3 regions of the Streptomyces sp. NPDC056738 genome follow, and region 1 is predicted to be linked to each of the others. Evidence: riboswitches for the same ligand, from Rfam matches in the RefSeq annotation. Region 1 holds a riboswitch; each other region holds the start of a gene.
The links. Region 1 has a riboswitch for cobalamin ahead of ACFRIC_RS35070 (cobalamin biosynthesis protein). Riboswitches for the same ligand answer to the same signal wherever they lie in the genome.
Positions count from the first base shown of each region.

Region 2: linked by a shared signal. The riboswitch ahead of ACFRIC_RS22155 ((2Fe-2S) ferredoxin domain-containing protein) and the one ahead of ACFRIC_RS35070 (cobalamin biosynthesis protein) in region 1 are both predicted to bind cobalamin.
Region 3: linked by a shared signal. The riboswitch ahead of ACFRIC_RS20360 (ribonucleoside-diphosphate reductase subunit alpha) and the one ahead of ACFRIC_RS35070 (cobalamin biosynthesis protein) in region 1 are both predicted to bind cobalamin.

Region 1 covers NZ_JBHTZF010000017.1:78,744-86,242, forward strand. Annotated here, with positions in the region: gene cobN (cobaltochelatase subunit CobN) at 1-3,561, opposite strand, end outside; gene ACFRIC_RS35065 (cobyric acid synthase) at 3,558-5,153, opposite strand; gene ACFRIC_RS35070 (cobalamin biosynthesis protein) at 5,150-6,121, opposite strand; cobalamin riboswitch at 6,227-6,370, opposite strand; gene ACFRIC_RS35075 (hypothetical protein) at 6,504-6,722, opposite strand; gene ACFRIC_RS35080 (anion permease) at 6,743-7,499, opposite strand, start outside.
Region 2 covers NZ_JBHTZF010000008.1:127,724-135,222, forward strand. Annotated here, with positions in the region: gene ACFRIC_RS22150 (tachylectin-related carbohydrate-binding protein) at 1-1,209, opposite strand, end outside; gene ACFRIC_RS22155 ((2Fe-2S) ferredoxin domain-containing protein) at 1,473-1,847, opposite strand; cobalamin riboswitch at 1,932-2,057, opposite strand; gene ACFRIC_RS22160 (3-oxoacyl-ACP reductase family protein) at 2,155-2,931, shown strand; gene alc (allantoicase) at 3,056-4,180, opposite strand; gene allB (allantoinase AllB) at 4,229-5,569, opposite strand; gene ACFRIC_RS22175 (IclR family transcriptional regulator) at 5,918-6,721, shown strand; gene ACFRIC_RS22180 (ABC transporter ATP-binding protein) at 7,074-7,499, opposite strand, start outside.
Region 3 covers NZ_JBHTZF010000007.1:219,953-227,451, forward strand. Annotated here, with positions in the region: gene ACFRIC_RS20340 (GntR family transcriptional regulator) at 1-585, shown strand, start outside; gene ACFRIC_RS20345 (DUF3311 domain-containing protein) at 740-1,003, shown strand; gene mctP (monocarboxylate uptake permease MctP) at 1,000-2,610, shown strand; gene ACFRIC_RS20355 (GNAT family N-acetyltransferase) at 2,725-3,243, shown strand; cobalamin riboswitch at 3,296-3,445, shown strand; gene ACFRIC_RS20360 (ribonucleoside-diphosphate reductase subunit alpha) at 3,577-5,958, shown strand; gene ACFRIC_RS20365 (ribonucleotide-diphosphate reductase subunit beta) at 5,958-6,971, shown strand; gene ACFRIC_RS20370 (putative Ig domain-containing protein) at 7,416-7,499, shown strand, end outside.

The DNA.
Region 1 (7,499 bases):
CCGGTCGGCGGCCTCCAGCAGCCGTTCGGTGATCCCGCGCAGCGCCCAGGGGTTGGACTTCTTCATGAAGTCCCGGTTCTCCGCGTCGAAGACGTACTCCGCGCTGAGCTTCTCGTACATCCAGTCGTCCACGACCCCGGCGGTGGCGTCGTAGCCGAACAGGTAGTCCACGGTCGCCGCCATCTCGAAGGCGCCCTTGTAGCCGTGCCGGCGCATCGCGGCCATCCATCGCGGGTTGACCACCCGGGCCCGGAAGACCCGGTGGGTCTCCTCGCCCAGCGTGCGGGTCTTCACCTGGTCGGGGACGGCCGAGTCGCCGACGTACGCCTCGGGGGAGGCCCCGGTGAGGTGACGGACCATCGCGACCATGCCGCCGTGGTACTGGAAGTAGTCGTCGGCGTCGACGAGGTCGTGCTCGCGGGTGTCGACGTTCTTCGCCGCCACCGCGATCCGCCGGAACGCCGTCTCCATGTCCCCGCGCGCGGCCCGCCCGTCGAGCCCGCGCCCGTACGCGTAGCCGCCCCAGACGGCGTACACCTCGGCGAGGTCGGCGTCCGAGCGCCAGTTGCGGGCGTCGATCAGCGGCAGCAGACCGGCGCCGTACGCGCCCGGCTTGGAGCCGAAGATACGGGCGGTCGCGCGCCGCCGGTCGCCGTGCTCGGCGGTGTCCTCGTCGGCGTGCCTGCGCACGAAGTTCCGCTCGGCGGGCTCGTCCAGCTCGGCGACCGCCCGTACCGCGTCGTCCAGGAGCCCGACCACGTGCGGGAACGCGTCCCGGAAGAACCCGGAGATGCGGACCGTGACGTCGATACGGGGGCGGCCGAGCTCGTCGAGCGGCACGATCTCGAAGCCCGTGACCCGCCGCGAGGCGTCGTCCCACACCGGGCGGCAGCCGAGCAGCGCGAGGATCTCCGCGATGTCGTCGCCCTGGGTGCGCATGGCGGACGTGCCCCACACCGTCAGTCCGACGGACGTCGGGTAGTCGCCGGTGTCCTGGAGGTAGCGCTGCACGAGCGAGTCCGCGAGGGACTGGCCGACCTCCCAGCTCAGCCGGGAGGGAATGGCCTTGGGGTCGACCGAGTAGAAGTTGCGGCCGGTCGGCAGGACGTTGACGAGCCCGCGGGTCGGGGAGCCCGACGGACCCGCCGGGACGTAACCGCCGTCCAGGGCCTTGAGGATGTGCCCGATCTCGTCCGTCGTCCGGGCCAGCCGCGGCACGACCTCGCGGCAGGCGAACTCCAGCACCGCGACGGCGTCGGGGAGTTCGGTACCGAGGACCTCCCGGACGAGCGCCGGGACGGCCGCCGTGTCCCAGCCGCGCTCCTCCATGCCGAGCGCCGCCCGGCGGCAGAGCTGCTCCAGCAGGTCGATCGCGTCGGCCGCCGTACGGTTCGGGCCCGCGACGAGGTCGCTCAGCTCCACCGGCACCTTCACCGGGGCACCCGGCTCGGCCAGCAGCTCCTTCTCCACCAGGCCGAAATGCTCCGCGAGCGCCGCGCGCAGACCGGGCAGCGCGTTCGCCGCGCCGCCCCACACCTGCGAGGCGCGCAGCACCGCGAGCACGAGGTTCACCCGCGGTTCGGCCTCCGGGCCGCCGCCCAGGATGTGCAGACCGTCGCGGATCTGCACGTCCTTGATCTCGCACAGATAGCCGTCGATGTGCATCACGAACTCGTCGAAGTCGCCGTCGTCCGGCTGCTCGTCGACATGCAGGTCGTGGTGGAGCTCGGCCGCCTTGACCAGCGTCCAGATCTGCGCGCGGACCGCCGGGGCCTTCGTCGGGTCCAGGTCGGAGACCAGCGCGTACTCGTCGAGGAGCTGCTCCAGCTTCGCGAGGTCGCCGTAGGTGTCGGCGCGGGCCATCGGCGGCACGAGGTGGTCGACGACGGTGGCGTGCCCCCGCCGCTTGGCCTGGGTTCCCTCACCGGGGTCGTTGACGATGAACGGGTAGACCAGGGGGAGTTCGCCGAGCACGGCGTCGGGCGCGCAGCCGCCGCTGAGCCCGAGCCCCTTGCCCGGCAGCCACTCCATCGTGCCGTGCTTGCCCATGTGCACGACCGCGTCCGCGCCGAAACTGTTCTCCAGCCAGCGGTAGGCGGCCATGTAGTGGTGCGACGGCGGCATGTCGGGGTCGTGGTAGATCGCGATCGGGTTCTCGCCGAAGCCGCGCGGCGGCTGGATCATCACGACGACGTTCCCGAACTCCAGGCAGGCGAGCACGATGTCGTCGCCGTCGACGTAGAGGGAGCCCGGCGGCTCGCCCCAGGCCTCCAGCATGCCCTCGCGCAGCGCCGGGTCGAGGGTGTCGAACCAGGCCCGGTAGTCGGCGAGCGGCACCCGCGCCGGGGCGGCGGCGAGCTGCTCCTCGGTCAGCCACTCGACGTCGTGGCCGCCGGCCGCGATCAGCCGGTGGATCAACTCGTCGCCGTTGTCCGGGTACTGGGTGAGGGCGTAGCCCGCGTCGCGGAGGGCGTCGAGGACCCGAACCGCCGAGGCGGGGGTGTCGAGGCCGACCGCGTTGCCGACGCGCGAGTGCTTGGTCGGGTAGGCGGTGAAGACGATCCCGAGCTTCTTCTCCGCGTTCGGCTTGTGCTTCAACCGCGCGTGCCGCAGGGCGATCCCGGCGACGCGGGCGGCCCGCTCGGGGTCGGCGACGTACACCGGGACGTCGTCGGGGCCCTGCTCCTTGAAGGAGAACGGCACGGTGATCAGACGGCCGTCGAACTCCGGGATGGCGACCTGCATCGCCGCGTCCATCGGGGACAGGGCGGCGTCCGAGGCGTCCCAGGCGCTCTTCGACGAGGTCAGGCAGAGGCCCTGGAGCACCGGGACGTCGAGGTCGGCGAGCGCCCCGATGTCCCAGGCCTCCTCGTCGCCGCCCGCCGACGCCTGCGAGGCGTGCGTGCCGCCGGCGGCCAGGACGGTGGCGACGAGCGCGTCGGCCCGGCCGAGGATCTCGTACAGGCCGGGGTCGGCCCCGCGCAGCGAACCGCAGTACACGGGAAGGGCGTTGGCGCCGCGCGCCTCGATCGCCTCGCACAGCGTGTCCACGAACGCGGTGTTCCCGGACAGTTCGTGCGCCCGGTAGAACAGCACGCCGACCGTCGGCCGGCCCTCGACGTACGCGAACTCGCCGTGGACGCCGAACTCGGCCGTCCGGTGCGGCTCCTCGAAGCCCTCGCCCGTCAGCAGCACGGTGTCGGAGAGGAACCGGGCCAGCTCCCCGAGGTTGGCCGGACCGCCCTCGACGAGATAGCGCAGCGCCTCGGCGACCACGCCCGCGGGCGCCGACGAATCGGCCATCAGCTCGGCGTCCGGGACGGACTCGCCGCCCAGCAGCACGGTCGGGATCCCGGACGCCTTCAGGAAGGCCAGCCCGTCCTCCCAGGCCCGCTTGCCGCCGAGCAGCCGCACGACGGCCAGGTCCGCGCCCTCGACGAGCGCGGGGAGTTCGCCGGTGACGTCCACCCGGGTCGGGTTGCCGATCCGGTAGGCGGCGCCACTGGCACGGGCCGCCAGCAGGTCCGTGTCGGCGGTCGACAACAACAACACTGTGCTCATGCGGGTGCTCCCGGTGGGATGAAGGGCAGTCCTTGCGGCGCGCCGGACTCGATGAGCCGCCACAGCGCGTCCGTGTCCGCGTGTTCCTCGATCAGGTCGCCGAGCCGGTCGAGCTGCTCCTCGCGCAGCGCCGCGAACGACGTGTCGGGGGCCGGCACGAAGCGGCGGCCCGCGGCGGCGGCCACCTCGCGCAGGAAGGCCCGCCGGAATCCGTCCGACTCCAGGGAGCCGTGCCAGTGCGTGCCCCAGACGGAGCCGACCCGGCACCCGTCCAGACCCTGTCCGTGGCCGTCGGACATGAACGGCGTGCCGCCGGTGACCTCGGCGACGCCGTGGTGGATCTCGTACCCCTCGACGGGTTCGCCGAGGGCCTCGCCGACCGGCCGCGCCAGCGTCTTCTCCCGGGCGAACCGCACGCGTACGGGCAGGAGTCCGAGCCCCTCGACCCGGCCGGCGCGCGACTCGACCTCGTCCTCGATGTGCTCGCCGAGGAGCTGGTAGCCGCCGCAGACGCCGAGGACGGGCCGCCCCTCGGCGGCCCGGCGCGCGATGGCGTCCGCGAGGCCGCGCTCGCGCAGCCACCGGAGCGCGTTGACCGTGCCCCGGGTGCCGGGGACGACGACCAGGTCCGCGTCGGCCAGCTCCTCGGCCCGGTCCACGAACCGCACGACGACGCCCGGTTCGGCGGCCAGCGCGTCGACGTCGGTGAAGTTGGACATCAGCGGGATCGCGCAGACGGCGACCCGCAGGACGTCCTCGCCGACGGGGGCGGCGACGGCGGACTCGCGGACGGCGCCGCGCAGCGAGACGCGCAGCCCGTCTTCCTCGTCGATGCCGAGTCCGTGCTGGAAGGGCAGCACGCCGTAGGTGCGCCGCCCGGTCAGGCCGTGCAGCATGTCGAGCCCCGGCTCCAGCAGGCTCACGTCACCGCGGAACTTGTTGACGAGGAATCCGGCGACGAGCGCCTGGTCCTCGGGCGACAGCAGCGCGACGGTCCCGAAGAACGAGGCGAACACCCCGCCCCGGTCGATGTCGCCGACGACGAGCACGGGAAGCCCCGCGTTCCGCGCCACCCCCATGTTCACGATGTCGGTGCGCCGCAGATTGATCTCGGCCGGGCTGCCGGCCCCTTCACAGATCACCGCGTCATACGTGCCCCGCAACTGCGTCAGACAGTCGAGGACGGTGGCGAGGAGTGCTTCCTGGCGCCCCCCGCGCAGCCGGTCCCCGGGCGCCGCGGCGCCCGGCGCGGGGCCCGTCGCGGACCCGGTCGTCCCGAAGAAGCCGCGGGCGCTCATCTCGCCGACCGGCCTGCCCATCAGGACGACCTGACTGCTGCGGTCGCTGCCCGGTTTGAGCAGCACCGGATTCATCAGCGCGGTCGGCTCCACACGGGCGGCCTGCGCCTGCATGGCCTGCGCCCGCCCGATCTCGGCGCCCTCGCGCGTCACGAACGAGTTCAGCGACATGTTCTGGGCCTTGAAGGGCGCGACCTTGACGCCCTGGCGCGCCAGCCACCGGCAGATCCCGGCGGTCACGACGCTCTTGCCCGCGTCCGAGGTGGTCCCGGCGATCAGCAGTCCGCCGCTCATGCGGTGCGCCCCTTCCTGGTGAACGGAACCCGTCCGGCCCCGGTGAGCAGAACCCGCCCGGCGGCGCTCACGCCGAGCGCGAGCCAGCCGACGCGCCGGGAGAGCCGTACGGCCCGTTCGATGTCGTGGACGTGGACGGCGCGCCCCACGCCGTTGAGCACGGGCCGGTGCTCGACCCGTCCGCCGTACGAGAGGGTGCCGCCGAGCCGCACGCCGAGCGTGCCCGCGAACGAGGCCTCCACGGGCCCGGCGTTGGGGCTCGGATGCTTGCGGGCGTCCGCGCGCCAGGCCCGCAGGGCTCCGCGCGGGTCGGGTCCGGCCACGGCCGCGAGGACGGCGGTCAGCCGGGCTCCCGGCCAGCCGGCCAGGTCGTCGAGCCGGGCGGAGGCCCAGCCGTAGCGCCGGTGGCGGGGGGACCTGTGTCCGACCATGGCGTCGAGCGTGTTCACGGCGCGGAAGGCGACGAGTCCGGGCACACCACCGACGGCCCCCCAGACCAGGGCGCCCACGACGGCGTCGGAGGTGTTCTCGGCGACGGACTCGACGACCGCGCGCGCGACGCCGTCGGCGTCCAGCGCCTGCGGATCGCGTCCGCACAGGTGCGGCAGCCGCTCCCGGGCCGCGCCGAGGTCACCGGCCGCGAGCGCGCCGCCGATCGTCCGCGCCTCGTGGCCGAGAGAGGTGCCTCCGACGACGGCCCAGGTGGCGGCGGCGGTCAGGGCGACGGAGGCGGCGGGGGAGCGGCGTACGGCACGGCTCGCCAGCGCGGCCAGTCCGGTGGCGCCGCCGACGCAGACGGCCGTGTGCAGCGCGCCCCACCCGCGGTGGTCGCGCCACAGTGTCCGTTCGACGGTCGCGGCGGCCCGCCCGAAAGCGGCGACCGGATGCCCTCGGCGGGGATCGCCGAGCAGCAGGTCGCCGAGAAGGCCGGCGGCGGCGCCGTACGCGAAGACGCGATCGGCACGCACGGGGTCAGCCGGCCGTGGGGTGGAGCGGAACCCTCGTACTCAGCGAAACGGGCAACGGGCAGCCGCGCATGGCGATATGTCCTCACTCAGGGTGTCCACGCCCTGGTTCGACGAGACCGGCGGTGAGAGTTCCTGGCTCCCGGGGAGTTTCTTCCCCGATGACAGTGGCGGGACCGCGCCGGATTCGCACCGGCTTCCTCTCATGCCGCCGTACTTGGCTCCGGCAGTCCACCACGGGGCGAGAACGGCCGTCAACTGGCTGTTGACCTGCGGAGGGACAGTGTGCGCAGGCCCACATACGCGTGGGGTGCGGGACGGTGATCCGTCCCGCACCCCACGCGCGGTACCGCTCGGCTCGGCCCGGTTCCGGGCCGTCGCCGGGCTACTTGGTGATGATCAGGGAGATGCCGTACGCCACCGCCGCGGCGCAGGCCGCGAAGCAGACGTACGCGCCGGTGGCCGCCGCGACCGCGGAACCGCCCTGGGCGGACTCCTTCTTGGAGAGGCCGGCGACGCCGAGGGTGAAGAGGGCGACGAGGGCCACGGTCACTCCGAGGCTGACCCCGAAGACGGATCCGAGGGCTGACCAGTCGATGCTCATGCTGTTTCTTCCTTCGGTTCTCAGGCCACTCGGGACGGCGCCGACGGGTTCGCCGTGGGCTCGGCCGGAGCCGGGATGGTGGCCGTGAGGCCTTCGGCCACGGTGCCGGCCGGGGGCGGGGTGACCGCGGCGATGGCCTGCGTCACCACACCGGCGGGCTCCTCGGTGTCGTTCACGTTGTTGTGGTCGACGACCTCGCGGCGCGAGCGGCGCCAGATCGCGAAGCTGGAACCGACCAGGAAGACCGCGACCAGCGTGGTGCCCCAGGCGCCGAAACCGGTCACCCATTCGGCGAGCGCGCCGACCAGGGCGGCGGCGGGCAGCGTGAGGACCCAGGCGACGACCATGCGGGTGGCGGTGGACCAGCGGACCACACCGCCCTTGCGGCCGAGACCGGCGCCCATCACGGAACCGGAGACCGAGTGCGTGGTGGAGAGGGAGAAGCCGATGTGCGAGGAGGCCAGGATGACCGTCGCCGCGCTGGTCTGGGCGGCGAAGCCCTGCTGCGGCTGAAGGTCGGTCAGGCCCCGGCCCATCGTGCGGATGATGCGCCAGCCGCCGAGGTAGGTGCCGAGCGCGATGGCGAGACCGGCGGAGAGGATGACCCAGACCGGCGGGTCGGAGTCGGGAGCGACGGCGCCACCGGCGACCAGGGCCAGGGTGATGATGCCCATCGTCTTCTGCGCGTCGTTGGTGCCGTGGGCCAGCGAGACCAGGCCCGCGGAGGCGATCTGGCCGGCGCGGTAGCCCTTCTTGGTGGCCTTGGTGTCGGCGCCA
Region 2 (7,499 bases), on a different contig from region 1:
CGAGTAGTTCATGTCCGTGGCCGGGCTGCTCTCGGAGTAGTAGTAGAAGGTGCCCGCGTCCTGGTTCTTCCAGCCCGCGAAGATGACGGCGTGCTCGGAGTAGTCGTTCAGCGCGTCGCCGGGCAGGAGGGCGGTCTTGCTGATCTGCGTGCTCGCGCTGGGCAGCGTCTCGGTCGTCAGCGAGGTGGTGAGGTGCCAGGCCATGGAGACGAAGCCGGAGCAGTCGGTGCGGTAGGAGTGGTCGCCGTCGACGTCCACGGCGGAGGCGCCCTGGTCGTACTGGACGTTGCGGTTGTACCAGTTCTTGGCCCGGTCCATGACCTCGCTGCGGTAGATGGTGCCGCCCTGGACGGACTTCGGCGGCGCCGCCGGCACGTAGGCGCAGTTGTTGGCGTAGGCCGACAACAGGCTCTGGGTCCAGCCGGAGGCGTCCACCGGGTCGTCGGAGTGGTACGTGATGTCGCCGCCGTCACCGTCGGTCGGGTCGGCGTCGGAGTACCAGTACATGCCGCCGTTGGTGCGGCCGTAGTAGAGGCCGCCGCCCGGCGAGGAGAGCGAGTCGACCGCCGACCACCCGCTCGCCTTGAGGACGGAGAGGTCCCAGTCGTCCACTCCGTTGATCTTGTAGCTGAGCAGCCGGCCGTCGGCGGTCGAGGCGACGATGCGGTCGTCGCCCGCGGCGGCGAGCGTCTTGAGGACGAAGCCGGTGTCGATCACGACGTGCTGGCCTATGTGCTCCGAGCCCGCCGGCTTGGGCTGGGAGACGACGTACTGGTGGAGCTGGCCGTCGACGGTCCCGTAGAGGTGGCCGGCTCCGTCGTAGACCATCTTGTCGAAGGTCCAGCCGCCGTCCCAGATCTTGACGACTCCCGCGACCCCGAGGGAGGTGTTGTTGGTCTGGATGTCGACGCGGTAGAGGTCGCCGGTGGTCGACGTGACCAGGACCGTGTTGAAGTTGAGCGTCGCCATCGCCTTGGGCGTGAAGCCGAGGTTCGGGCCGATGAGCGTCTTGACGCGGTTGCCGGTGTCCGGCGCGATCTGCGTGTACGTCAGCCGGCCGTCCGAGAGCGTGCCGTACATCGACACGTCCCCGGAGCAGGACGCGACGGCGTGTGCTGCGCCGGCGGTGGTGGCCACCATGCCGAGGGACATCGCGCCGACGGCGGCGACGGCTGCGGTGGTACGGCGGACGGCGTGGCTGAACTTCATGATCTCTCCTGCGGCGTGGAAGTCGTACGGGCGAAGGCACGTCACCGACCGCCCGGCTGCCCTGCAGGTGCAGCCGTGGAGGTCGTCCCGGGCGGGTCGCCCGGTGGCAAGAACTACTTTCGCCGCAGGTCAGGCGGGGTGGAAGAGAGATCGACTGGACGCAAACGGCCTTGGCCCGTTGCGTCCTGACACGGCGTCAAAATGCCCCGGGGCGTCGCATTCGGCGCCCCGGGGCGGGTCGGCCGGCCCCTGCGTGCGCAGGCTCAGGAGTCGGCCGGGCGCCCCGGCGGGGTGAAGGTGTACAGGTCGAGGATGTCCGGCGGCGGAGCGACGCCCGGACCGCCGGCGCGTACCCAGGTCACGATGTCCTCGGTCGCTTCGGGGTCGTTGACGAGTCCGAGCCAGACGGGCCGCGCGCCGGCCGCCCGGCCCGCCGCGGACGGCTGTACGACGACGACGTTGGCCTGGTCGCACACGTCGAGGCACTCGGAGACGCGCACCGGTACCTCGGCGCGCAGCCGCGCGGTCTGTGCGGCGTGGTCCACCCCGGTCACTTTGGGACTGCCGCAGCAGCAGTCCCGGCACACGACGACCCGGCACGGCACGGGTCCGCGCACCGCCGCGGACTCCCCCGACATCTCTTCCGCCGGCGTCTTGGGCACAGCGCACCACTCCCCTCCCGGGGAGATCCGCCCCGGTGTCGATCGAGGAGGCGACCGCGTGAGTCTCCTGGCTCCCGGATCCCCGAGCGCTCCGCCTTCCCACCCCGGTCGGGGCAGTGGCATGCCGGAGCGCGCTCACCGGTCACAGTGGCGGGACCGCGCCGGATTCACACCGGCTTCCTCGTTCCGCCGTCGCCCTATGTCGCCGGTCATCATGTCATCCGCCGATGTCGGTGTCCGTTCGCCGCCAGCGTCCCGCGGCCGCGGCGGCTGGGATGGGTTCATGACTTCTCAGACCCTTCAGACCTCTCAGACCTCTCAGCGAGACATGGACGGCAAGGTGGCCCTCGTGACCGGCGGGAGCCGGGGCATCGGGGCCGCGACGGCATTGCGGCTGGCCCGCGAGGGCGCGGACGTGGCCATCACCTATGTGAGCGGCAAGGAGGCCGCGGAGGACGTCGTACGGGGTGTCGAGGCGCTCGGGCGCAGGGGGTTGGCCCTGCGCGCGGACGCCTCCGACGCGACGGAGTCCGGCACGGTCGCGGACCGGGTCGTCGCGGAGTTCGGGCGGCTCGACGTCCTCGTCAACAACGCGGGGGTGGGGGTCCTGGGTCCGCTGGAGTCCCTGACCCCGGCGGACGTGGACCGGGTGCTCGACGTGAACGTCCGGGGCGTCTTCCTGGCCTCCCGGTCGGCCGCGCCGCATCTCGGGGACGGCGGGCGGATCGTCACGATCGGCAGTTGCATGGCCAAGCGCGTGCCCGGTCCGGGAGGGACGCTCTACGCGATGAGCAAGTCCGCGCTGGTCGGCCTGACCAAGGCGCTGGCGCGGGAGCTCGGCGGCCGCGGGATCACCGCCAACATCGTCCATCCCGGTCCCGTCGACACCGACATGAACCCGGCGGACGGCCCGTACGCGCCGGGCCAGAGCGCGCTGACCGCCGTGGGCCGCTTCGGCACCGCCGACGAGGTCGCGTCGCTCGTCGCGTACCTGGCGGGGAGCGAGGCGGGATACGTCACGGGGGCGGAGTTCGCGGTGGACGGCGGACACGCGGCATGACGAGCGAGGATCCGATCGGGGGCGGCCCCGGCATGCGCTGAGCCCGCTCCTCCGGAAGGGGGAGCCCCTTCCGGAGGAGCGGAGTCCCCCGTGGTGTGCCCGGCTGCGGGCCGAACCGGGCCGCTCAGCCGCCCAGTTCCTGGTGGCGTGCCGTCAGGCGGGACGCGCCCTCCTCCGTCAGGGAGCCGAAGAGGCGCAGGCGGGAGATGCCGCCGTCCGGGAAGATGTCCACGCGCGCGTGCGTGGCGACGGCGGGTGCGGCGAGGGTGAAGCGGTGGTTGGTGTCGGGCTGGAGGCGGGTGCGGGGCAGGATCTCGGTCCACTCCCCCGCGTCCGGGCCGTCGCCGTCGCGCACCGAGACCGAGGCCCAGCCGGCGCTGTTGCCCTTCAGGTACGCCGTGTCGATCTCGAAGGCGCGGATCTCGGACCGGGCGACGAGCCGGTAGCGGATCCAGTCGTTGCCGTCGTCGCGTCGCCTGCGGGTCTCCCAGCCGTCGTCCATCTTGCGCGAACGGCCGGGCTGGATGGTGTTGGTGGCGGGTGAGTAGAAGAGGTCGGAGGCGTCCTCGACCTGTCCGCCGTTCTCCAGGGCGACCACGTCGAACGTGCCGAGGGCGGACAGCCAGCGCGGGTCGGGCACGACCTCGCCGTACACGCGCAGCCGGGCGATGCCCCCGTCGGGGTGCTGGTTGACCCGCAGGTGGGTGAAGCGCTGTTCGACCGAGACGGTGAATCCGTTGGCCGCGTGACCGCCGACCGGCGTGCGCGGTACCAGAGTCGTCCACTTCACCTCGTCCGCCAGGAGTTCCTCGGGGGAGGGCGAACCGGGCACGGAGGCGCCCTCGACCGACACCGCCTGCGGATAGTTGCCGCGGAAGTGGGCGGTGTCGACGACGATCCCGCGGATCACCCCGGGGGCACCGAGCCGTACCAGGGCCCAGTCGTGGTCCTCGGCGGTCGGCCACGGGTGCTCGGCGGAGGCGCCGCGGCGCCGCCGGGTCTCCCAGCCGTCCATGACCTTGCCCTTGTGGCCGAAGTGCTCGGGGTCGAACTCGGCGGCCCCGGCGACGAGAAGGTTCTCGCGCTGGGCGAAGAACTCGTCGTTGGCGGCGACGACGCCCGCGCCGAGCTGCCGGTCCGCCAGGTTGGCGTACCGGGTGAAGGGGAAGTCGGTGGTGCGGTAGTCCGCGTACGGGTCACCGCCTCCGTAGGGGTTCGCGTCTCCGGTGAAGCTCTGGGTCGCCGTCACGGTGATCAGGGGTTCCTTTCGCGAGTCGGCCGCCACGGGGCGGGGGAATCAGTTCGTACGGGTCAGCAGGTGACCCTTCGGATCGGTGAACTCGCCGTCGGCGAAGACGCGTTGGCCGCGCAGCCAGGTCGACTTCACGACGCCGGCGAGGGTCCTGCCCGCGTACGCCGTCACGCGGTTGCGGTGCTGGAGCGCGGCGGGGTCGACGGTGAAGGTCTCGTCGGGGGCGAACACCGCGAAGTCGGCGTCGTGTCCCGCCGCGATGGCGCCCTTGCTGCCGCCCAGGCCGACCAGTTCGGCCGTGCGGGAGGACATCCAGCGGACCACGTCCTCCAGGCCGTGGCCGCGCCCGCGGGCCTCGGTCCAGACGGCGGCCAGGCTCAACTGAAGGCCGGAGATGCCGCCCCACGCGGTCGCGAAGTCGTCCGTCTTGAGGTCGGCGGTCGACGGGGAGTGGTCGGTGACCACGCAGTCGATCGTGCCGTCGGCCAGCGCCCGCCACAGCAGGTCCTGGTTGGCGGCCTCGCGGATCGGCGGGCAGCACTTGAACTCGCTGGCGCCGTCAGGGACTTCCTCGGCGGTCAGGGTGAGGTAGTGCGGGCAGGTCTCCACCGTGAGCCGGACGCCGTCGGCCTTGGCCGCTGCGATCAGCGGGAGCGCGTCGCTCGACGACAGGTGCAGCACGTGCACCCGCGCGTCGAGACGCCTGGCCTGTGCGACGAGGCTCTCGATTGCGGTGTCCTCGGCGTCCCGGGGGCGCGAGGCGAGGAAGTCGGCGTACCTGCGGCCGCCCTTCTGCGGGGCGGCGGCGAGATGGTGCGGGTCCTCGGCGTGCACGATCAGCAGTCCGCCGAAGCCGGCGATCTCGGCGAGGGACCGGGCGAGCTGCTCCTGGTCGAGTTCGGGGAACTCCTCCACGCCGGACGGCGACAGGAACGCCTTGAACCCGAACACACCGGCGTCGTGCAGGGGTTGGAGGTCCTTGACGTTGCCGGGCAGCGCGCCGCCCCAGAAGCCGACGTCGATGTGTGCCTTGGCGCGGGCGACGTCCCGCTTCGTAGCGAGGTGGTCGACCGTCGTCGTCGGCGGGAGGGAGTTGAGCGGCATGTCGATCAGGGTGGTGATGCCGCCGGCGGCCGCGGCGCGGGTCGCGGTCCAGAAGCCCTCCCACTCGGTGCGGCCGGGGTCGTTCACATGGACGTGGGTGTCGACGAGGCCGGGCAGCAGGACGTCGTCACCGACGTCCTCCAGCCGGGCGCCGGACGGCACCTCGGCCTCGTACGGCAGCACGGCCGTGATCCTTCCCGCGGCGACCGCGACCGAAGCGGCGCGCGTCCCCTCGGGCGTGATGACGCGCGTCGAGCGCAGCATCAGTTCGGCATCGGACACCCGGACCCCTCTCTCCGCCGCCGTCGTCTCCCGTTGCCGCCGGGTTGCTTCCGCGTAACGGAATTCAACTTTCTGTTGAAGAAGTCTTCACCCCGACCTCCGCCCCGTCAAGGGCTCATTTCTCCACCCTCCCCCGACCCGGCCGAGATCCGCTCCCGCTGCGCCCGGTCAGGAGGTTTTCCGTATGACGAAATCACTCTTCCGACAGACAGAAGTAGCCTTACCCTACCTGGTGGCCCGTCGGGTGCCGGGTAGGCTGCGCTTCTGCCTGCCCGCCACCCGCCGCCGCCCCCTTCGAGAGTCTTCGGGTCACCCCGCTCGATACCGCGCCCCGAAAGGACCGCCGCCGTGCCGCCGTCCAGCGCCAGCACCACCGACCCCAGATCGTCCGCCTCCAGTGGCGGCGTCCAGTCCCTCGAGCGCGCCTTCGATCTGCTGGAGCGCATGGCGGACGCCGGGGGCGAGGTCGGTCTGAGCGAGCTCTCCGCGAGCAGCGGGTTGCCGCTGCCCACCATCCACCGGCTGATGCGCACCCTCGTGGCCTGCGGATACGTACGGCAGCAGGCGAATCGCCGATACGCGCTCGGCCCCCGGCTGATCCGCCTCGGCGAGTCCGCCTCCCGGCTGCTCGGCACCTGGGCCCGCCCCTATCTGGCGCGTCTGGTGGAGGAGACCGGCGAGACCGCGAACATGGCGCTGCTCGACGGGGACGAGATCGTCTACGTGGCCCAGGTGCCGTCCAAGCACTCGATGCGCATGTTCACCGAAGTGGGCCGCCGGGTGCTCCCGCACTCGACGGGCGTCGGCAAGGCGCTGCTGGCCCACACCCCGGACGACGAGGTGCGCGCGCTGCTCGCCCGGACGGGGATGCCCGCCGCGACGGAGAAGACGATCACCACTCCGGACGGCTTCCTCGCCGCGCTCGACGAGGTGCGCCGCACCGGTTACGCGATCGACGACAACGAGCAGGAGATCGGCGTCCGCTGCCTGGCCGTCCTGGTGCCGGACTCCCCGACCGCCGCCGCGATCTCGATCTCCGGCCCGGCCGGCCGGGTCACCGAGGCCGCCACCGAGAAGATCGTGCCGGTGCTCCAGCAGGTCGCGGCGGAGCTGTCGGAGGCCCTGGCCAGCACGGGCCAGAGCACCGGCTGACCCGACCACAGGCCGCGGGCCACGGGCTCACAGGCCACCGGCCACCACGGGCCCACCGGCCAGAGGCCACAGGTCACGGGCCACCAGCTGATGCGCAGGCCACCGACCGCGGACCACAGGCCATCAGCCACCTGCCGCGGACGGACGGCGGACGGCGGACGGCGGACGGCGGACGGCGGACCGCCGTAGGGTCCGCTCGTCCCCGACCCTCCGCCCAGGCCACTCCGTCGACCGCGTATCCGGGTCACTCCGACCCCGGCCCGGCGTCCGGTCACTCCGCCCCCGGCCTGGCGTCCGGGTCACTCCGCCCCCGACCGGCGTCCGGTCACTCCGCCCCCGACCCGGCGTCCGGTCACTCCGCCGACGGCACCGCCACCGGTGTCCCCAGGCGTCCGTCCCTCATCTCCCGTACCGCGTCCGCCTCGCCGAGGCGGGCGCGGTCGTGTGTCACGAGGACGGTCGCGGTCGCGCGTTCACGGGTGAGCCGCACCAACAGGTCCAGCACCGCCGTCCCGCGCTCCTGGTCGAGGGCGCTGGTCGGCTCGTCGACCAGCAGCACCGAGGGCTCGTTGACCAGCGCGCGGGCGATGTTCACCCGCTGCCGCTGTCCCCCGGACAACTGGTGCGGACGCCGGTGCGCCAGTTCGCCCAGCCCGACCTCGGCGAGCAGCTCCCGTGCCCGCGGCGTCACGTGACGGCGTCCGTCCAGGTGACCCATCACCTGGAGCTGTTCCAGGGCGGTCAGCGAGGGCAGCAGGTTGGGCTGCTGGAACACGAT
Region 3 (7,499 bases), on a different contig from region 1:
GTGCGGCAGGCCCTTCAGGAGCTGGTCGTCGAAGGGCGCCTCGAACGCATCCAGGGCAAGGGCACCTTCGTCGCCAAGCCGAAGGTCTCCCAGGCGCTCCAACTGACCTCGTACACCGAGGACATGCGCGCCCAGGGACTCGAACCGACCTCGCAGCTCCTGGACATCGGCTACATCACGGCGGACGACGCCCTGGCCGGCCTGCTCGACATCACCGCCGGCGGCCGGGTGCTGCGCATCGAGCGGCTGCGCCTCGCCAGCGGCGAGCCCATGGCCATCGAGACGACCCACCTCTCCGCCAAGCGTTTCCCCGCCCTGCGCAGGTCGCTGGTCAAGTACACCTCTCTCTACACCGCCCTGGCCGAGGTGTACGACGTCCACCTCGCCGAGGCCGAGGAGACCATCGAGACCTCGCTGGCCACCCCGCGCGAGGCCGGACTGCTCGGCACCGACGTGGGCCTGCCCATGCTGATGCTCTCCCGCCACTCGCTCGACCGGCAGGGCGAGCCGGTGGAATGGGTGCGCTCGGTGTACCGGGGCGACCGGTACAAGTTCGTCGCCCGCCTCAAGCGCCCGCAGGACTGAGCGACCGGGAGCCGTCCACGGGCACGGGACACACCCCCGTGCCCGACACGAACCCTCCACACACCGTCCGTGCTGCGGTGTTCCCTAAAGCCGGACCGTCCCCTAGATTGCCTGCGCGTTACCCAGGTGATCGATGAGGGGACGGAGTCGCCCGATGTCAGACCTGCCCGAAGTGAAACCACCCGTGGTGACACCGGTACGAGTGGTGATCGCCCTCTGTCTGCTCGCGCCCTTCGTGGCGATGCTGTGGGTCGGCTCCTACACAAAGACCGACCCGGCGTTCATCGGTGTCCCGTTCTTCTACTGGTACCAACTGCTGTGGGTACCCCTCTCCACCCTGCTGACGGTGATCGCCTACCAGTTGTGGAAGCGTGACCAGCGGGCCCGCACCTCCGTGAAGGAGGGGGCGGAAGCATGAACGACGGTGTGAACGGCGTCGCTCTCGGCGTCTTCATCTTCTTCTTCCTGGCCGTCACGGTCATGGGCTTCCTGGCGGCACGCTGGCGCAGGGCCGCCGACGAGCACACCCTCGACGAATGGGGCCTGGGCGGACGGTCCTTCGGCACCTGGGTGACCTGGTTCCTGCTCGGCGGCGACCTCTACACGGCGTACACCTTCGTCGCGGTGCCGGCGGCGGTCTACGCGGCGGGCGCGGCCGGATTCTTCGCGGTGCCGTACACGATCCTGGTCTATCCGCTGATCTTCACCTTCCTGCCCCGCCTGTGGTCGGTCTCCCACCGCCACGGCTATGTGACGACCTCGGACTTCGTGCGCGGCCGCTTCGGCTCCAAGGGCCTGTCCCTCGCCGTGGCCGTCACCGGCATCCTCGCCACCATGCCGTACATCGCGCTCCAACTGGTCGGCATCCAGGCCGTCCTGGACGTGATGGGCGTGGGCGGCGGCGACAGCACCAACTGGTTCGTCAAGGACCTGCCGCTGCTCATCGCCTTCGGCGTGCTGGCCGCGTACACCTACTCCTCGGGGCTGCGGGCACCCGCGCTGATCGCGTTCGTGAAGGACACCCTGATCTACATCGTGATCGCGGTGGCGATCATCTACATCCCGATCAAGCTGGGCGGCTTCGACGAGATCTTCAAGGCGGCGGGCGCCAAGTACACGGCCGCGGGCGCCGGCGGGGTCGTCCCCGCCGAGGCGGGCCAGTGGACGTACGCCACCCTCGCGCTCGGCTCGGCGCTGGCCCTGTTCATGTATCCGCACTCGGTCACCGCGACGCTGTCCGGCCGCAGCCGGGAGGTGATCCGCCGCAACACCACGATCCTGCCGCTGTACTCGCTGATGCTGGGCCTGCTCGCCCTGCTCGGGTTCATGGCGATCGCGGCGGGCGTGAAGGTCACCAACGGCCAGCTCGCCATCCCCCAGCTCTTCGAGAACATGTTCCCCGACTGGTTCGCGGGCGTCGCCTTCGCCGCCATCGGCATCGGCGCGCTCGTCCCGGCGGCCATCATGTCGATCGCTGCCGCGAATCTCTTCACCCGCAACATCTACAAGGACTTCTTCAACCCGGCCGCGACCCCGCGCCAGGAGACCCGGGTCTCCAAGCTGGTCTCGCTGCTGGTGAAGGTGGGCGCGCTGGTCTTCGTCCTGACCATGGACAAGACCGTCGCGATCAACTTCCAGTTGCTGGGCGGCATCTGGATCCTGCAGACCTTCCCGTCGCTGGTCGGCGGTCTGTTCACCCGCTGGTTCCACCGCTGGGCGCTGCTGGGCGGCTGGGCGGTCGGGATGCTCTACGGCACGATCGCCGCCTACGGCGTGGCCTCCCCGACGCAGAAGCACTTCGGCGGCAGTTCGAAGGAGATCCCCGGCATCGGGGAGATCGGCTACATCGGTCTGACGGCGTTCGTCCTGAACGTGGCCGTGGCCGTCGTCCTGACCTTCGTCCTCAGGGCGCTCAAGGCCCCGGAGGGCGTGGACGAGACCTCGCCCGGGGACTACACGGCCGACTCCGGCGATCCGGGCGTCGAGACGGAACTCCCGCCGGCCACGGCGGACGCGACCCACTAGGCGAGCTCCGGGACGGGACCGGCCCACCGGCCGGTGCCGGGACAGTCGTGAACGACGGGCCACCGGTGAAAAACCGGCGGCCCGTCGCCGTGCCGGTCGGGCACACTCGCCCGCATGGACATCGTCATCCGGCCGGCGCGGCCCGAGGAGTACCCCGTCATCGGCGAGATCGCGGCCCGGGCCTATCTCGGGGACGGGCTGCTCGACTTCGGGGAGAGCGACGCGTACCTCACGAGGCTGCGGGACGTCGCGGGGCGCGCGGCCGTCGCCGAGGTGCTGGTGGCCGCCGAGGGGGACCGGGTGCTCGGCAGTGTCACGTTCGCGGCGGACGGCAGCCCCATGGCCGACTCGGCGCACGAGGGGGAGGCCGAGATCCGGATGCTGGCGGTCGCGCGGGAGGCGCGCGGCCGGGGCGCGGGCGAGGCCCTCGTGCGCGCCTGCGTGGCGCGGGCACGGGCCCTGGAGGGCTGCGCGCGCCTCGTGCTGTCCACCCAGCGCACGATGCACAGCGCCCACCGGCTCTACGAGCGCATCGGCTTCACCCGCACTCCGGAGCGCGACTGGAACCCCTTCCCGGAGCTCGACGACATCCGGCTGCTCACTTACGAGTTGACGCTCCAGCACGCTCCGTAGCGCTCTCGGACATCGAGCGGACACAACATGTGGGGGTAGTCCCGAAGCCCGGCACAAGATGTATGCTCATGGTCGCTGTCGCCGCAGGGGAATCCGGTGCGAATCCGGAACTGTCCCGCAACGGTGTACTTGTGCGTGTTCGCGTCTGCGTGTGCCCGTACTCGCGTCAGTCCGAGGACCTGCCGACAGCGCGCCCCGGCCGACCGGCCCGGGTGCCGACGACGTCCGGGCCTCGCGGAATGGGCCGGTGGACGCGGAGCGCTGCTGCCCGAAAGCGCTCCCGTGTGCCCCGTGCCCCCCGTAAGGCCCCGTGCCGAGCGAGGAGAGCCCCACGTGACCATCGCGCCAGCCGATCCGGCTTCAGTGACCGCGCAGCAGGCCCCGGTGGAGACCGACGGTCCCGGGACCGCGCTGCTGCGGACCCTGACGGATCTGACCGCCGACCTCCCCGACGCCGACCCCGGCCGGGTCGCCGCGGCGGCGCTGCGCGGCCGGTCCGCCCGCGCCGACGAGGCCGAGCTGCGCGAACTGGCCACCGAGGCGGCCGCGGGTCTCATCTCCGAGGACCCCGCCTACTCCCGGCTGGCCGCCCGGCTGCTCGCGATCACCATCGCCGCCGAGGCCGCCTCCCAGGGCGTCACCACCTTCTCCGAGTCGGTCGCCGTCGGCCACCACGAGGGCCTGATCGCCGACCGTACGGCCGCGTTCGTGCGGCTGCACACGGACCGCCTCGACGCGCTGATCGACGCCGAGGGCGACGACCGGTTCGGCTACTTCGGGCTGCGCACGCTGCACAGCCGCTATCTGCTCCGGCACCCGATCACCCGCAAGGTCGTCGAGAGGCCCCAGCACTTCATGCTGCGGGTGGCCTCCGGTCTCGCGGAGGACGACACCGTCCGCTCCGTGGAGGAAGTCGCCGCGCTCTACCGGCTCATGAGCCGCCTCGACTACCTCCCCTCCTCCCCCACGCTCTTCAACTCCGGTACGCGGCACCCCCAGATGTCGTCCTGCTACCTCCTCGACTCGCCGCTGGACGAGCTGGACTCCATCTACGACCGCTACCACCAGGTGGCGCGGCTGTCGAAGCACGCGGGCGGCATCGGACTGTCCTACTCCCGCATCCGCAGCCGCGGTTCGCTGATCCGCGGCACCAACGGGCACTCCAACGGCATCGTCCCGTTCCTGAAGACGCTCGACGCCTCGGTCGCCGCGGTGAACCAGGGCGGCCGGCGCAAGGGAGCGGCCGCGGTCTACCTGGAGACCTGGCACTCCGACATCGAGGAGTTCCTGGAGCTGCGCGACAACACCGGTGAGGACGCCCGGCGTACGCACAACCTGAACCTCGCGCACTGGATCCCGGACGAGTTCATGCGCCGGGTGAACGAGGACGGCGTCTGGTCGCTGTTCTCCCCCGCCGACGTGCCGGAACTGGTCGACCTGTGGGGCGACGAGTTCGACGCGGCCTACCGCAAGGCCGAGGAGGCCGGGCTCGCCCGGAAGACCATCCCGGCCCGCGACCTCTACGGCCGCATGATGCGCACCCTCGCGCAGACCGGCAACGGCTGGATGACCTTCAAGGACGCCGCCAACCGGACCGCCAACCAGACGGCGGAGCCGGGCCACACGGTCCACTCCTCGAACCTGTGCACCGAGATCCTGGAGGTCACGGACGACGGGGAGACGGCGGTCTGCAACCTGGGCTCGGTCAACCTCGGCGCGTTCGTGACCGGCGGTGACATCGACTGGGAGCGGCTCGACGAGACCGTGCGCACCGCGGTGACCTTCCTCGACCGCGTGGTGGACATCAACTTCTACCCCACCGAGCAGGCGGGCCGCTCCAACGCCAAGTGGCGTCCGGTCGGTCTCGGCGCGATGGGCCTGCAGGACGTCTTCTTCAAGCTGCGGATCCCGTTCGACTCGCCCGAGGCCCGCGCGCTGTCCACCCGGATCGCCGAGCGGATCATGCTCGCCTCGTACGAGGCCTCCGCGGACCTCGCCGAGCGCAACGGACCGCTCCCGGCCTGGGAGAAGACCCGTACCGCCCGCGGCGTGCTGCACCCGGACCACTTCGACGTCGAGCTGAACTGGCCGGAGCGCTGGGCGGCCCTGCGGCAGCGGATCGCGGAGGTCGGCATGCGCAACTCGCTGCTGCTCGCCATCGCTCCGACCGCCACCATCGCCTCGATCGCGGGCGTGTACGAGTGCATCGAGCCGCAGGTGTCGAACCTGTTCAAGCGCGAGACGCTCTCCGGCGAGTTCCTCCAGGTCAACTCCTATCTGGTGGACGAGCTGAAGAAGCTGGGCGTGTGGGACGCGCAGACCCGTGAGGCGCTGCGCGAGTCCAGCGGCTCGGTGCAGGGCTTCACCTGGGTCCCGCAGGACGTCCGCGACCTGTACCGCACGGCGTGGGAGATCCCGCAGCGCGGCCTGATCGACATGGCGGCGGCCCGGACCCCGTTCCTGGACCAGGCCCAGTCGCTGAACCTGTTCCTGGAGACGCCGACCATCGGCAAGCTCTCCTCGATGTACTCCTACGCCTGGAAGTCGGGCCTGAAGACGACGTACTACCTGCGGTCCCGGCCCGCGACGCGCATCGCCCGCGCGGCCCAGGCCCAGGCGCGGCCCGAGACCACGATCCCCGTCCAGCAGGCGGCCGACCCCGACGCCGTCGCCTGCTCCCTTGAGAACCCCGAGTCCTGCGAGGCCTGCCAGTAATGAGCTCAACCGAGAAGAATCTGCTCGACCCGGGCTTCGAACTCACCCTGCGTCCCATGCGCTACCCGGACTTCTACGAGCGCTACCGGGACGCGATCAAGAACACCTGGACCGTCGAGGAGGTCGACCTCCACTCGGACGTCGCCGACCTCGCGAAGCTGACGCCGGGTGAGCAGCACATGATCGGCCGGCTGGTCGCGTTCTTCGCGACGGGCGACTCGATCGTGGCGAACAACCTGGTGCTGACGCTGTACAAGCACATCAACTCCCCCGAGGCGCGGCTGTACCTGAGCCGTCAGCTCTTCGAGGAGGCCGTGCACGTCCAGTTCTATCTGACGCTGCTCGACACCTACCTGCCCGACCCCGAGGACCGCTCGGCGGCCTTCGACGCGGTCGAGAACATCCCCTCCATCCGCGAGAAGGCGCAGTTCTGCTTCAAGTGGATGGACTCGGTGGAGAAGCTGGAGCGGCTGGAGACCAAGGCGGACCGCCGGCGCTTCCTGCTGAACCTGATCTGCTTCGCCGCGTGCATCGAGGGGCTCTTCTTCTACGGGGCCTTCGCGTACGTGTACTGGTTCCGCAGCCGGGGTCTGCTGCACGGCCTGGCGACCGGCACCAACTGGGTGTTCCGCGACGAGACGATGCACATGAGCTTCGCCTTCGAGGTGGTCGACACCGTCCGCAAGGAGGAGCCGGACCTCTTCGACGACCTGCTCCAGGAGCAGGTGACGGACATGCTGCGCGAGGCCGTCGAGGCGGAGCTGCAGTTCGGCCGTGACCTGTGCGGCGAGGGCCTGCCGGGCATGAACACCGAGTCGATGCGGCAGTACCTGGAGTGCGTGGCGGACCAGCGCCTCCAGCGGCTGGGCTTCGCGCCGGTGTACGGCTCCGAGAACCCGTTCTCCTTCATGGAGCTCCAGGGTGTCCAGGAGCTGACCAACTTCTTCGAGCGCCGGCCGTCCGCGTACCAGGTCGCGGTGGAGGGCAGCGTCGACTTCGACGAGGACTTCTGATCGCCGGGGAGCTCTGATCGTCGGGACGTTCTGACCTTCGAGGAGTTCTGGCCTTCGAGGAGTTCTGGCCTTCGGGGAGTTCTGACCGTTCGTCACTGATGAGAGCCGGGCCGCCTGTTGCGGCCCGGCTTTCGTCACGTACTGCCCCCGCACCTCCAATCGCCGTGCCAATCCCCGTCCATGGAGCGGCAAAGTTCTTCCGGCACGGCTGTTCGCGCGTCTCTCCCCCCGGTTACGTTCTGGCCGTCCCGTCACGCCACGCACCGCGGCACACCGGGACGACTGATTTGGCATGCCCATGACGCACCTCTCCCTGCTCGTGCTACGCGCGTCACAGGCTGCCGTTTCAGAGCGCCGAGAACCCCACTTCCGGCCATGGCGCCACGAACGGCCCCACCTGGGCCCGAGCGGCACCGGCCTCGAACCGATGGAGGCGACACCCCCATGCGTTCCCAGCGCCCCACCCCCTCCGGCAGACCCGCCCGGAGCCTGCGAAGACTGCTCACCGCCGCCCTCCCCGCCCTGGCC